DNA from 2 places in the Arthrobacter sp. NPDC055138 genome. Region 2 is predicted to be linked to the other one. Evidence: predicted binding sites of a transcription regulator. Region 2 holds the regulator's gene; the other holds the start of a gene.
The links. The regulator LexA, encoded in region 2, represses DNA repair genes until DNA is damaged. The targets are predictions, from matches to a motif close to TCGAACANNTGTTCGA.
Positions count from the first base shown of each region.

Region 1: the regulator LexA is predicted to act here: its motif matches at 5,185-5,200, upstream of ACWF5H_RS01105 (DUF222 domain-containing protein).

Region 1 covers NZ_JBSGTH010000001.1:223,457-230,920, forward strand. The annotation lists gene ACWF5H_RS01090 (glycosyltransferase family 87 protein) at 1-723, shown strand, start outside; gene ACWF5H_RS01095 (phytoene desaturase family protein) at 720-2,159, shown strand; gene ACWF5H_RS01100 (PHP domain-containing protein) at 2,200-3,219, shown strand; gene ACWF5H_RS01105 (DUF222 domain-containing protein) at 3,369-5,171, opposite strand; gene ACWF5H_RS01110 (ABC transporter ATP-binding protein) at 5,401-6,099, opposite strand; gene ACWF5H_RS01115 (ABC transporter permease) at 6,225-7,331, opposite strand.
Region 2 covers NZ_JBSGTH010000006.1:32,425-39,888, forward strand. The annotation lists gene hisB (imidazoleglycerol-phosphate dehydratase HisB) at 1-262, opposite strand, end outside; gene ACWF5H_RS15090 (histidinol-phosphate transaminase) at 319-1,428, opposite strand; gene ACWF5H_RS15095 (LysM peptidoglycan-binding domain-containing protein) at 1,501-1,854, opposite strand; gene lexA (transcriptional repressor LexA) at 2,155-2,904, shown strand; gene ACWF5H_RS15105 (ATP-dependent DNA helicase) at 2,983-5,022, opposite strand; gene hflX (GTPase HflX) at 5,015-6,556, opposite strand; gene ACWF5H_RS15115 (class I SAM-dependent methyltransferase) at 6,981-7,464, shown strand, end outside.

The DNA of each region.
Region 1 (7,464 bases), on a different contig from region 2:
TCCATCTGGTATGCCTACAACCTGACGGCGCAGCGCCAGCAGCTGCCCGTCCTCACCCCGGAGTTCATCAACACCGCATCCTTCATGCTGTTCGCGGCGGCCTGCGCAGGAATCGCTGTGCTGGCCCTGGCCGCGCCGCGCCGCCCGCGGATGGCGTCGCTGGTGTTCCTGGTGGTGGCCGCGTTCGTGCTGACCAACAAGGTGTATTCGCCGCAGTTCGTGGTCTGGCTGGTGCCGCTGGTGGCGCTGGCCCATCCGCGATGGCGGGACTTCCTGATCTGGCAGTTCTTCGAGCTGCTGCACTGGTGGGCCATATGGATGCACCTGGGCCAGGTCACCAGCGGCGGCGAAGCAGTGCGGAACCTGGATGCGCCCTATTACGTGCTGGCAGTCCTGGCGCACATCGCCGCAACGGCATACATCATGGGAAAGGTGGTCCGGGCCATTTGGCTGCCTGAGCATGATCCGGTCCGGCGCGTGGACACCGATGATCCCCAGGGCGGTGAGTTTGACGGCGCTGCGGACAAGTTCGCCCTCCCGCTGCCGGGCCGCGTGCCCGCGGCTCGGGCGGAACCGGCACCCGGCGCAGGGGGCGCCGCAGTCGAATATTCTGCGCACGGCATAGACCAGCTGCGGCCGTCGTCCCGGTGGCCGGGCATTGCCAGCGGGGACGCCGAGGGCACAAGGTTGAACAGAGAGCCGGAAGGGGAAGATCAATCGTGACGGACGTAGCGGTAGTCGGCGCCGGGCCGAATGGGTTGGCCGCGGCCGTGATCATGGCGCGTGCAGGCCTCGACGTCACGGTGTTCGAAACGGCCCCCACGCCCGGCGGCGGCGCGCGGACCCTGGAGCTGATGGAGCCCGGTCACTGGCACGACGTCTGCTCGGCTGTGCATCCGATGGCCGCTGCCTCCCAGTTCTTCCGCGAATTCGGGCTCGACCGGCGGATCCAACTGCTGGCGCCCGAGGTCTCCTACGGCCACGTGATCGACGGGGCAGCCGCGGCGGTGGCCTACCGCGATCTGGAACGGACCGTTGACGGACTGGGCGCCGACGGCGCCGCGTACCGGCAGCTGATGGGGCCGCTCGTGGCGCGGACCGACGCCCTGATGGAGTTCACCATGGACCAGCTGCTCCGCGTGCCTGCCCATCCGGTGACGGCCTTCCGGTACGGAATCCGGACCCTGGAGCAGGGCTCGCCCGCCTGGAACCTGCGTTTTAAGGAACAGTTCGCACCCGCACTGCTGACCGGAGTGGCTGCGCACACCCCGGGCGGCGTGCGGCGCCTATCGTCCGCAGGGGCCGGACTGATGCTCGGCGCGCTGGCGCATGCCGTGGGATTCCCCTTTCCTGCGGGCGGATCGCAGGCCATCATCGACGCCATGGTCCGGGACCTGCGGGCCCACGGTGGCCGGGTGGAGACCGAGCACCGGGTGGCATCGCTGGCCGAACTGACCGATGCCCGGGTGGTCATGCTGGACACTTCGCCCACGGAACTTCTTCGGTTGGCCGGCGGCCGGCTCCCGGCCCGTTACGCCCGAGCATTGCGGCACTTCAAGTACGGACCCGGCGCGGCCAAGGTGGACTTCATCTTGTCCGGACCGGTTCCATGGGCGCACCCGGAACTGCGCCGGGCCGGCACCGTGCACCTGGGCGGCACACGGCAACGGATGGCGGCGTCCGAGCGGGCCATTGCCCGGGGCCGGCATTCGGATGACCCGGTGATCCTGGCGGCACAACCGGCCGTGGTCGATCCCTCCCGGGCCCCCGCCGGCCGGCACGTGCTGTGGGCCTATTGCCACGTGCCGAACGGCTCCACCCGGGACATGGAGCCCGTGATCACGGCCGCGCTGGAACGGGCCGCGCCGGGGTTCACCGACCTGGTGGTGGACTCGGCGAGCATGTCCGCGGCCGACTACGCGGCGTACAACCCCAGCTACGTGGGCGGCGATTTCGGCACCGGCGCGGTCACCCTGCCGCAGCTCGCTGCACGTCCGGTGCTCAGCCCCAAACCCTGGCAGACCCCGCTGGACGGCGTCTACCTGTGTTCGGCCGGAACACCGCCGGGGCCCGGAGTGCACGGGATGGCCGGCTACCGCGCCGCCGCGCTCGCCCTGCAGACGCATTATGGACTGGCTGTACCGCCCCTGCAGCCCTGAAGCCGTGGCCCGCGGGGCGGATCGAAGGCAAGATGGTCCCATGGATCCCGTAGCGGCCCTGAATGAAATAGCCTTCTGGCTGGAGCGCGAACTGGCGCCTACCTTCAAAGTGCAGGCGTTCCGGAAAGCGGCCGCTGTGGCTGCCGGACTGGACCCCGACGAGCTGGCCGCACGGGCACGCAGCGGCCGGCTGAAGAGCATGAAGGGGATCGGCGCCAGCACTTTCGTCGTCATTCAGCAGGCGGTCGACGGCGAGGTCCCCGACTATCTGGTGAAGGTGCGGGAACGATCGGCTGAGCCGCTGGCCGAGGGCGGCCGCGAGCTGCACCAAGCACTCCGCGGTGATCTGCACAGCCACAGCGACTGGTCCGACGGAGGCTCGCCGCCGGCAGACATGGTGGACGCGGCGCGCTGGCTCGGCCGCGACTACCTGGCCCTGACAGACCATTCGCCGAACCTCAAGATTGCCAACGGCCTGAGCGCGGAGCGCCTGGCCAAGCAGCTTGACCTGGTGGCCCAGATCAATGCCGAGGCCGACGGTATCCGGGTCCTGACGGGCATCGAAGCAGACATCCTGGAGAGCGGAGAACTCGACCAAACACCCGAGATGCTGGATCGGCTGGACGTGGTGGTGGCCAGCGTCCACTCCAAACTTAGGTCGGACCGGGGCACCATGACCCGCCGGATGCTCGGCGCCATCAACAATCCGCGCACCAATGTGCTGGGCCACTGCACCGGGCGGCTGGTGAAGGGATCGCGGGGAACCCGGCCGCAATCCGAATTCGACGCCGAGCGGATCTTTGCCGCCTGCGCCGAGAACGGCGTCGCCGTCGAAATCAACTCCCGGCCGGAGCGGCAGGACCCGCCGGATGAACTGATCCAGTTGGCGCTCGACGCCGGCTGCCTGTTCAGCATCGACAGCGACGCCCACGCGCCCGGCCAGCTGGATTTTCTCCACTATGGTGCGGAACGGGCCGCCAAAAACGGCGTCCCCGCCGAACGGATCATCACTACGTGGCCGGTGGAGCGCCTCCTGGAGTGGTGCAGCCAGGGCAGGTAAAGCCGTTCTCGGCGCTTCTAGCCGGGGCGGATTCGGAACATGGTTCGGATGCCCCCTTGGCGGCGAGCCGCATCGATTCGGCAGCCACGTTCGTGCCGGCATCAGCGGGCTAATCGTCCCGCTGCCCAGAGCGCACGCGAGTCCACGTTTCATTGTCTGCTTGCCAGCGGTCGGGGTGGGATGTGGGTTTGCCAGTACGTGTTTCGTAGCAGTCTGCGGTGGGGGTCGATGTAGGCGGGCGGGGTGAACCACGGGATGCCGTCGAGGACGTTGATTTCCCAGTTGCCTTGCTCGATCAGGTCGTGGTGGAGGCCGCAGAGACAGACTCCGTTGTTGACGTCAGTGCGGCCGCCGGCCCACCAAGGCACGATGTGGTGCGCTTCGGTCCAGAACGCGGGCATGGTGCATCCCGGGAAGGCGCAGCCTTTGTCCCGGATGAGCAGTGCCCGGCGGATCGCGCGGTTGAAGAACCGTTGTGATCGGCCCAGGTCCAGGACTTCGCCTTTGGTGCCGAGGATTGCGGGGATGATGTCGGCGTCGCAGGCCATTCGGCGCGCGGTTTTGGCCGAGATCGGGCCGTTGAACACGGCGTTGCCGCCGCCAGAGAGCAATCCGGCCAGCTGTTCGTAGCCGGTAGTGACCATGACTTGGGTGCGGTGTCCGCCGGAGTCCGGGAGCTTATCGGTGTTCAGGGCGATCCGGCAGGCACCGACCAGGCCGGCCAGCAGCTTTTGCGCCCTGGTGAAGTCATCCATTCCCGCAACGACGGCCGTGTCCACCGCTCCGCGGGGTGACTCTGCTTCCACAGGGTCGCCACCTTCTGCTCGCCGGCGAGGGGACGATGCAGAACCCGTCTCGGTGTGGCTGGCATCTTCCCTTCCAACTGCCGGGATGCCAGATCCGTCATCCCGGGTTCCTGCGTCGCGGGCATCGCTGGGTCCAGCGGGATCGTCGTTGCCACTCAAGCCGATCATGCCGGAGACCGTGGTTCCGTTGCCGTGCGGGCTGTTGGCGGCGGTTTCGATGGCGTCGGATTGGATGCGTGGGTTCGCGGCGCTGTTCATCACAGTCGCGAGGGCTTCGTACTGGTCGTCGGTGGTGTTGATGACGAACTGGTGCAAGCCGCGCCGGCGTCCGCGGTAGAACATGCCCTGCCGGGACCGCAGTTCCTCGTCCGAGGGCTCGGCACCGTCCTGGTCGACAGCTGTCTCCCAGGTCTTCGCGACCATCGCCAGCGTGTCCGTATCGGTCTCGGCGGCCTGCCGGATCAGCGACGCTTCCATCGCCTCCAGTGCCGTGGGATCGGCGGCGTGGCGGGCACGGGCGATTGAATCGGTGACCAGGGCCGCGGCGTTTGAGCTGATTTCGCCGGCGGACATTGCCTCGGCCAGCATCGGCAGCGCCGGAGCGCTCGGTTCACCGTCGAACCGCACCGGCGCGGTCACCACGGCTCCGACCCGCAGCCGTCGCCGCGCTTCAACGATGCCGATCCCCAGCCGGGAGCGCAAATACTCCGCGTTGTTCCGGAACTCGGTCTTACGCCGGCCCTGCTGCTGTTTCGGACCCGCGCCGCCCGACCCCGCTGACTCAAGGCTTTCGACGTTGTCGAGAGCGCCGCCGGCGTTGTTTCCGGGACCGACGATAGAGGCAGCCGGGTCCGCCCACCCTGCCGCACCGGCCGCATCAGGCGCGTCCGCAAAGGCACCGGGCCTGGCCGCGGTTTCCCCGTTCGCGGCGATGTCCGCACGCTCCACCGCCTGGGCTCCTACGGCCTGCAGGAACTCCACAATTTTCGAAACGTCCTCGACGGCAGCCACCGTGTTGGCCAGTTCCCGTCTGCTCAGCGACCCTGATTCGGCGGTGAAGCATGCGGCGACGTCCTGCAGCAGGGCGCGCACTCCGGAGAGAGATTCCTCCATCTCCCCGGTGCGGTCCAACGGTGCAAGCGCCATACCCCAATTTTATTCGCACACACATTCGACCCACCAGCGAATCAGCCCATTGTGTAGGGATAGTGGGACGCCGCAAGCCACAAACGCTCGGTCGCCGCGCTGCGCTCCGGGAGTCAACGTCGGCGCAGGGCGCGGCGCTGACTGAGGGTGTGCCGTCCTCAAGTTGCAGCGATGTCTCAGGGCGTGCGGAGCCCAGCACGTCGCGCAGTGCTCAGGTCGCAGCGCTGGCCTACGCGGCGGTGACGGTGCTCCGTGGCGCCGAGAGCCGGCCGTCGCGCATGGTGGCCACGGCATCGGTGAGCGGAATGAACTCGGTGTCGTGGGTGACCATGACGGTGGCAACGTCGAATTCCCGGGTGATCTGGACCAGCAACCGCACCACGGACTGGGAGCGCTCGTGGTCCAGCGCCGCCGTCGGCTCATCGACCAGCAGTACCCGCGGGCTGCCCATCAGCGCCCGCGCGATGTTGACCCGCTGGCGCTGCCCGCCGGAGAGCTGGTGCGGGCGGCGGTGGGCCGCACCGGACAGCCCAACGATGTCCAGCAGCTCCAAGCCGCGGGAGCGGGCGTCCCGCGGTTTCCCGCCGCGCAGGTGGGCGCCGATCTGGAGTTGTTCCAGTGCGGTCAGCGAGGCCAGCAGGTTGGGCTGCTGGAAGACAATCCCCACCTTCTGCCGGCGCAGTTCGGCCGACTCCTTCAGGCCCAGGGCCGTGGCATCCACGCCGTCCACCAACACGACGCCGGCGGTGGGCCGGATGAGCGTGGCGGCGACCGCCAGCAGGGAGGACTTCCCGGAACCGGACGGACCGGCCAACGACGTCAGGGTGCCGGCGGGAACCTGCAGGTCCACCTGGTCCAGGGCCTTGGTGGTGCCGTCGCCGTCGGGGTAATCAAGCGTGACGTTGAGGAGACTGAGTGCGTGTGTCATGGGGTTGTTCCTTCGGGGAGTGGGGGTCCGGGCCTGAAAGCCGCGGAGGCTGTTGCAGGCAGTTTCGCTACGGAGCGCGTGCAGGCAGTTGCGCTACGGAGCGCCTGAATGAAGGCCGGGAATTGTCAGCTGCCGCCCAGTGCCGTCAACGGGTCCACCCGCGTCACCCGGCGGACCGCCAGCACGGCACCGGCCATGCCGAGGACCACGATTCCGGCGATCGGCAGCAGGGTGCTGGCCGGGGTCAGCAGGAAGGGCGCGGCTTGGGAAGCAAAGACTCCGCCCAGCACTCCGGCGCCGCCGCCGACTGCGGCGCCGGCGGCCAGGACCACCAGTGCCTGCGTCAGCGCGTCGCGGAGCAGGTAGGAGTCGGAGCTGCCCATGGCTTTGAGCACGGCGATGTCCCGCGTCCGCTGAATGGTCCAGACGGTCAGGAAGGCCACGATCACCAAGGCGGAAATGCCGTAGAGAAAGCCCTGCATCAGCATCAGCGATCCGTTTTCGCTCTGGTAGGAGCCCAACGCCTGGAAGGCTCCGGTGACCGAGGTGGTGATGGTGCCGGCTTCCTGGTTGGCGGCCGCAGCGGCCGCCCCGGACGGATCGCCGTCGGAAAGTCGGGCGGCAACCGCGGTGGCGATCGGGCCGTCGGCGGCACCGGCGTCGTTGATGTGGGCCACCTGCTGCCACTTGGCCAGCGAGGTCCACACCACCGGCGTGTGGGAATACCACTGGTCGTCGACGACGTCCGAGACCTCCAGCTCCCGTCCGGCCAGCTGCACTGTGTCGCCCACTACCGCGCCCAGGTCGTCGGCCGCGGTCCGGCTCAGCACCAGGGAGTTGTCGGTCACGGGTGCGGGCGCCAGCGCGCTGCCGGGCTCGACGCCGAAGACCGCCACGTTGGTGCTGCCGGTCGCGCTCAACCGGCTCTGGCTGATGCCGAGCGCCTCCGCACCTTCCACTCCGGGCGCCTGCTGCCAGGCGTGCAACTGCTCGTGGCTGATCTGAGACTCCGTGAACGACGCGGCGGGGTCATTGCCGGCGGCCGAGCCGAAGACGACGGCGTTGGCTTTGCCGTCCGAACCCAGCTGCCGGATGGCGGACACGGACTGGTTTCCCAGCCCGGCGGTCAGCCCGGACAGCATCACCAGCAGCAACGTAATCAGGGCCACTACGGTGCCCATGAGGAGGAAGCGGCCCTTTGCGAACCGGATATCCCGAAGTGCCAGGAACACGATTGGTCCTACTTTCATTGCTTGAGTGCCCCGTTTTCCGGGCTTGTTCCAGCGTCCCGCGCAGGGCGTGCGCGCACATCGAGTGGGTGGTTGATCCGCGGCCGGCGGTCGGTTGAGCTGCCGGTCAACCGAT
Region 2 (7,464 bases):
CCTGCTTCAAGCACTCGCCGATCGTGATGGCGACATCTTCCACCGTGTGGTGGGCGTCAATATGTGTGTCGCCGGTGGCCTTCACGGTCAGATCGACCAGCGAGTGCTTCGACAGTGCGGTGAGCATGTGGTCGTAGAACGGCACGGTGGTGCTGATCTCGGATCGGCCGGTGCCGTCGAGATCCAGTTCAACCAGCACGGACGACTCGCTGGTGATGCGTTCGAGGCGTGCGGTACGTCCGGTGGTGGTATCCACGGTCATGGGGGTCCTTTGACGAAAATGGTTGACCGGCCAGGCCGGTGCGCTCTTACTACAGTTTAGGAGACTCGGCTCGACATCAGGGCCTTGATGCCTTCGAGGAAGGCTGTGGTCTCGGCCTCAGTGCCCGCCGTCACCCGCAGGTGTCCGGGAATCCCGACGTCGCGGATCAGCACGCCGGCTTCCAGAAGCCCCTGCCACACCGCGTGCGGGTCGTCCAGGCCGCCGAAGAACACGAAGTTGGAGTCCGACGGTGCCGGCTTCAAACCGAGTTCGGTCAGTCCGTCGACAATGCGGTCCCGTTGGGTCTTGATGTCCTCAACATTGGCGAGCAGCGCGTCCGCATTTTCCAGTGCGGCCAGCGCCGTCGCCTGGGTGATCGCGGACAGGTGGTAGGGCAGGCGGACCAAGCGCAGGGCGTCGGCAACCTGCGGCGCGGCGGCAAGGTACCCCACTCGGGCACCGGCAAGGGCGAAAGCCTTGCTCATGGTGCGGGAGACGATCAACCGCTCCCGGCCGGGCAGCAGCGTCAGCGCGCTCGGCGTGCCGGCGTGGGCGAATTCGGCGTAGGCCTCATCCACGATCACTATGGCGTTGGATGCCTCTCCCGCTTCGTAGGCGGCCTCGACGACGTCAAGGCCCAGCGCGGTGCCCGTCGGGTTGTTCGGGGAACACAGGACGACGACGTTGGCTGCGGATTCTGCGACGGCAGCGGCAACCGCTTCCGCGGAGATCGCAAAGTCCGCTCCGCGCGGCACCGCAACATACTCGGTGTCCGTCCCGCTGGCCAGCAGCGGGTACATGGAATACGTGGGCGGGAAGCTCAACAAGGTCCGGCCCGGCCCGCCGAAGGCCTGAAGGATTTGCTGCAGCACTTCATTCGAACCGTTGGCCGCCCAGATGTTCTCTGCCGTGAGGCCGTGTCCCAGATAGAGGGACAGCGCCGTCCGAAGCTCGGTAAACTCGCGGTCCGGATACCTGTTCAAACCGGCCGCTGCGGCGCTGACGGCCGAGACGATGGCTTGATGCACCGTCTCCGGCAAGCCGTGGGTGTTTTCGTTGACATTCAGCAGGATGGGCACGTCCAATTGGGGGGCACCATATGGCTCCAGGCCCCGGAGATTACCCCGCAACGGCAGACGGTTCAGGCGTTCTAACTGCTCACTCACCGATCCAGCTTAAGCTTCGGCCCGCCCGGGGCAGGAATCGGGCGGGCCGAAGCGGCTCATATTACGGTTGCCTCAATGCGCTGACGGCACCAGCAACTGCTGGCCGGAATGGACGATGTCCCCGTCCAGGCCGTTCAATTGCGCGATCTCGAAGATGACATCATGCGGGTTGCGGTCGGGGGCGGACAGCACCGCCACATCCCAGAGCGTCTGGCCGCTGCCGACAGTGACGGTAACGGCCGGCCCCGGCCCCAACCCTCCGGCAGCGGCCATTGCCGGTGCGGTGAAGAAGCCGACCAGGGTGAGCGCGACGGCCGCGGCAAGCATGAGCGGCAGGCCAATCAGCAGCAAACGGCCCCGGCGGGTAAGCCGGAGGGGGGCGTTGGCGCGGAAGTCTGCGGACTGCGGTGCGAGCTGGGCGGACATGGTGCCACCTTTCCGATTTCGATCTATTTCGACTGGTTTCGATCATCGAACCACCGCATTCGAACGCATCTTCGAATGCGTCTTCTACAGTTTTAGCACTGGTGATCGACTATTGTCGAGACTCAGTCGAACAAATGTTTGAAATTCCTCACCGCCTCGCCTAGCGTTGATGGCATGAGCGGCTGTGAATTGCAGTGCATCAGCCGCCACTGACAAAACAGTCGAGACAGCAATCCGAGTGCCGGTTCCGCATCAGCCAGACCCGGCACCTGGACCATCATGGGAAGACCGGGGCCGGATATGTCCGAAGAGACCACCACCACTGCCGGAGCGCGGCGACGAGGCCGCCCTGTCAAGGTCGGACGCAGCCTGACGCCGCGGCAAAAGAAGATCCTGGAAACCATCCAGCGCTCCGTTATTGCCCACGGGTACCCGCCGTCGATGCGCGAGATCGGCGACCTCGTCGGCTTGGCAAGCCTGTCCAGCGTCACCCATCAACTGGCCCAACTGGAGAAGATGGGCTACATCCGGCGGGACCCGAAGCGTCCCCGGGCCATGGAGATCCTCACTCCGCTGACGCTTGAACAGGGCGGCGTGGAAATCGTGGGCGTGGACGAGCCGCAGCAGCTGCGCAGCTCCAGTGGCGTCGCGGTGGCCGAACTCACCACGTCATCCGATACGGCCATGGTGCCGCTGGTGGGACGGATCGCCGCCGGCGGACCGATCCTGGCAGACCAGGCGGTCGAGGACGTCATGCCGCTGCCCCGGCAGCTGGTGGGGCACGGCGAGTTGTTCATGCTGAAGGTTTCCGGCGATTCGATGATCGATGCTGCCATTTGCGATGGCGACTGGGTGGTGGTTCGGCAGCAGCACACCGCAGAGAACGGCGACATTGTTGCGGCGCTGCTCGACGAAGAGGCAACGGTAAAAACCTTCCGGCAGCGAGACGGGCACACCTGGTTGCTGCCGCAGAACACGCGCTATGAACCGATTCTGGGCGACCACGCAACCATCATGGGCAAGGTTGTCTCCGTGATGCGGGCGCTCTGACTGCTCCGCCACCGCTCCTTCAGCCGATGCAGCCTGCCCATTCGGCGGCGGACCCGGATGGTTCTGGCGGCCGCCGGTTCAGGCGGCGGCGGCCGCCAGCCGCTCCAGGACCTGGCGGGCGATGGCGCCATCCTTCGTGCTCCAAAACGGCGGCAGGGCACTGCGGAGGAAATTTCCGTAGCGGGCGGTGGCCAGACGGGAATCCAACACGGCCACAACCCCCTTGTCATTGGATGCGCGAATCAAGCGGCCAGCGCCCTGGGCCAGCCGCACTGCTGCGTGGGTGGCCGAGACCGTCATGAAACCATTGCCGCCGGCCTGAGCTACCGACCGGGTCCGGGCAGTGGTCAGCGGGTCGTCCGGCCGCGGGAACGGAATTCGGTCGATGACCACCAACCGGCATGCCTCGCCCGGAACATCGACTCCCTGCCACAGAGTCATCGTGCCGAACAGGCAGGTGTCCGGTTCATCGGCGAATTGGCGGACCAGCGCCCCCATTGATGATTCGCCCTGGCACAGGATGGTCAGTTCGGTGCGCTGACGCATTTCGGCGGCAGCTTCTTCTGCCGCGCGACGCGAGGAGAACAATCCGAGGGCCCCGCCGCGTGAGGCGCGCAGCAGCTCCTCGAGTTCGTCGAGCTGCTCGCTGCTGGTGCCACGGCCCGGCTTGGGCAGATGCGATGCCACATACAGCACACCCTGGCGGGGGTAATCGAAGGGACTGCCCACGTCGGCGCTTGAGTACGCTGGGGCACCGGCCCCCAACAATCCGAGCGAACCGGCAACGGCGTCGAAGGTGCCCCCCACCGACAGCGTGGCGGAGGTCAGCACCACCGTATGTTCGTCGAAGAGCCCTTCACGCAGCCTGGAGGCAACAGACAACGGGGCGACGTTGAGCGTAGCCGGCTGGTCGTCGTTGGCGATATAGTCGCCGGTCTCGCCGAAGGTGCTGGGACGGGTCGCCCAAATGACCTCGCGGGAATCTGCCGCCGAAAGCAGCCGTTCGGCCATCTCCAGCACCGAGGAAAGACGGGATCGGGCCATCTGCCTCCCGCCGTCTGCCGCCGCGGACCCCTCGGGCTTGGAATCGGATAGCGCTGCGCGGGCCGCCTCCCGCAGCTGCGCGAGGACCAACTCCTGCTCCTCGCGCAGGCCGGAGGCCAACAATCCGCTCGGCAACGGCTCCAGTACGTCCTCCAGGGCGCCGGCAGCCGAGTTCAGCGGCTCCACGCTGATCCCGGTGTGCTTGCGCGCGGTCGAAGCCGCAGTGCGGACCATGGCAGCCGACAGCTGCCCCGCCACGGCGCTGGTGACGCGGTCCTGCAATTCGTGGGCTTCGTCAATCACCACCACGTCGTAGTCCGGAAGCACGGCCACGCCCTCAAAGGCGTTGATGGCGAGCATGGCGTGGTTGGTGATCACGATGTCCGCCTCGGCAGCATGTCCGCGCGCCAGTTCGCTGAAGCACTCGGCGGCGAGGGGACATTTTTGCGCGCCGAGGCATTCCATCGATCCCACGGAGACCTGTCGCCACGCGCGATCGCTGACCCCGGGCACCAGTTCATCGCGATCGCCGGTCTCGGTCTCCTGCGCCCATTCGCGCAGCCGCACGACCTCCTTGCCCAATGCACCCGCGGCCCCGCTGGACGCCCCTCCGCCGGCGGGAGCCGGATGCGGGACGGCGTCCTCGCCGAGGCTGAACAGCGCAGCAGGCGCGTCTTCGTCCGGAAAGCCGCCTGCCAGCTTATGCAGGCAGACGTAGTTGTTCCGCCCCTTGAGCAGCGCCACGTCCAACGGCCGGGGAAGCTCATCGGCGACGGCTTCCATCAGCCGCGGCAGGTCCCTTTTGACGATCTGCGACTGCAGGGCCAGCGTCGCGGTGGAGACGATGGCGGGCTTCTCACCCTCCAAGGCCTGCACCATGAGCGGGATCAGATACGCCAACGACTTGCCCGTGCCGGTGCCCGCCTGCACCAGCAGGTGCTGCCGGCGGTCGAAGGCCTCGGCTACTTTGGCAGCCATCTCGTGCTGGCCGGCGCGGTGTTGGCCGCCCATGCCCTGGACCGCGACATCGAGCAGCCGCAACGCCTCGCCGGCCGGTACCCGGGTTTCAGTCATGTCGAAGGAATCGTTCCAGCTCCGCTGCCAAGCCCTCGCGAACCAGGACATCGAGCCGCGTGCCGTCTTCCCCGTGCTCCATGGCGAGGATCTCCGCATCCTCGCTGTGCAAACGGCTGATGACTTCGCCGCGGTCGTAGGGCACCAACAGCCGCAGCTTCACGCTCGGACGCGGGATGGTTTCGCTGATCAGTCGCAGCAGCGCGTCCATGCCCTGGCCGGTGCGTGCCGAGACCACTACGTGGTTCGGTTCGCGCTGCCGCAGCCGTTCGACCACGAAGGGATCGGCGGCATCTGCCTTGTTCAACACCACGATTTCAGGAATGTGCCGGGCATCCACCTCGGTGAGCACTTCACGCACCGCGGCGATCTGGCCCTCCGGGTCGGGGTGCGAGACGTCCACCACGTGCAGGATCACATCGGCGTCGGCAACTTCCTCCAACGTGGAGCGGAAGGCTTCCACCAGTTGCGTTGGCAGCGAGCGGACGAAACCGACGGTGTCGGCGAGCGTGTAGCCGATGCCGTCGGGTGTTTCCGCGCGGCGCACGGTGGGGTCCAAGGTGGCAAAAAGCGCATTCTCGACCAGAACGCCTGCATCGGTCAGGCGGTTGAGCAGCGACGATTTCCCGGCGTTGGTGTAACCGGCGATGGCCACCGAGGGCACGGCATTGCGGCGGCGGTTGGCACGCTTGGTGTCCCGTGCCGGCTTCATGGCTGCGATTTCGCGGCGCAGCTTCGCCATCCGGGTCCGGATACGGCGGCGGTCCAGTTCGATCTTCGTCTCACCTGGTCCGCGCGAACCGATGCCGCCGCCGGCGGCTCCGACGCGCCCGCCGGCCTGACGGGACATCGACTCGCCCCAGCCACGCAGGCGCGGCAGCAGGTACTCCAGCTGGGCCAACTCGACCTGGGCCTTGCCCTCGCGGCTCTTCGCGTGCTGCGCGAAGATGTCCAGGATCAGCGCCGTGCGGTCAATGACTTTGACCTTCACGATGTCTTCCAGTCCGCGGCGCTGCGAGGGCGAGAGTTCGCCGTCGACAATGACCGTGTCAGCGCCGGTGGACATCACGATGTCCCGCAGTTCCTGGGCCTTTCCGGACCCGAGGAAGGTGCCCGGGTCCGGCTTCATCCGGCGCTGCACGATGCCGTCCAGCACCTCGGAGCCGGCGGTCTCCGCCAACGCCGCCAGTTCCCGCAGGGAATTGTCTGCGTCGTCGGCCGTGCCTTCGGTCCACAGACCGGCCAGCACCACGCGCTCCAGGCGTAGTTGCCGGTACTCGACCTCGGTGACGTCCTCCAGTTCGGTGGAGAGACCCGCTACGCGGCGGAGGGCACGGCGTTCGGCCAAGTCCTGCTGGTCACCGTCGAATTCGGAATGCTCGGAGTCAAGTTTGGACAGAGCCTGCGCTCGGCCGCCGACTCCCGGCTTGCTTCCTGCCGCAGTGTCGCGGGCCAGGATACGGTCAATGACTGCCTGGATCTCATCCGGCGTCATTTCCGGTTCCGGCGACGGCTGGGGGCTGTTGGTGGTCATGCTCTCCTTCGAAATGTCCGTGGTCTTATCGTAGTCCTCCGGGGTGCGTCCAGCGGAGCCCGAAGATGCGGTTTGTGGATGATCGGCCAAAAGTCCTCCTGGCATGGGCCCCGTCGGTGCGGGGCGGGAAATGCGTGGCAGCTGGCGCCTTCTGGTGCGGCCGGCATAACCGGCGCCGGGGAACTGAAACAACCGAACGGGCGGCTGCGGCGGTGGAGCGCTCCTGAGTTTCGAGGAACGGTGATTGCCCGGCGGCCGGGGAGAATGAATTCTCGACCAACGGCACGCGCTGTGCCGCATGGAACGGGACAGCATGGTGGCGGCGCAATCATTACTTCTTCATGCGGTCAACGCTATCAGAGCCGACGCAGCTTAGGCGCGCCTTGATACCGATTCCGCTGAACGCGCACTAATCTGGCCGATTATGGGAACAGAGCACTACTTCAGCCCGCAACCAGGCAAACCCGAGGTTCGCCGCACCCTGGAGGTCGAACTGGACGGCCGCCCACGGCAGTTGCAGACGGCCGGCGGCATCTTCAGTCCGGACGGCGTCGACAAGGGCACAGCGGTGCTACTGGCCGAGGTTCCTCCGCCGGCGCCGGCAGGCAACCTGCTGGACATCGGCTGCGGGTGGGGTCCGATCGCCCTGACCATGGGCTTGAAATCCCCGGGGGCCACGGTGTGGGCCGTCGACGTCAACGAGCGCAGCATCGCCTTGACCAACGACAACGCCGCGTCGTTGGGCCTGGACAATGTCCGTGCCTGCCTACCGGAAGACGTCGACCCGTCGCTGCGGTTCGAAACCATCTGGTCCAACCCGCCGATCCGAATCGGCAAGAGTGAACTCCACGAACTGCTGTTGCTGTGGCTGCCCAGGCTCGCGCCCGGCGGCTCCGCCTGGCTGGTGG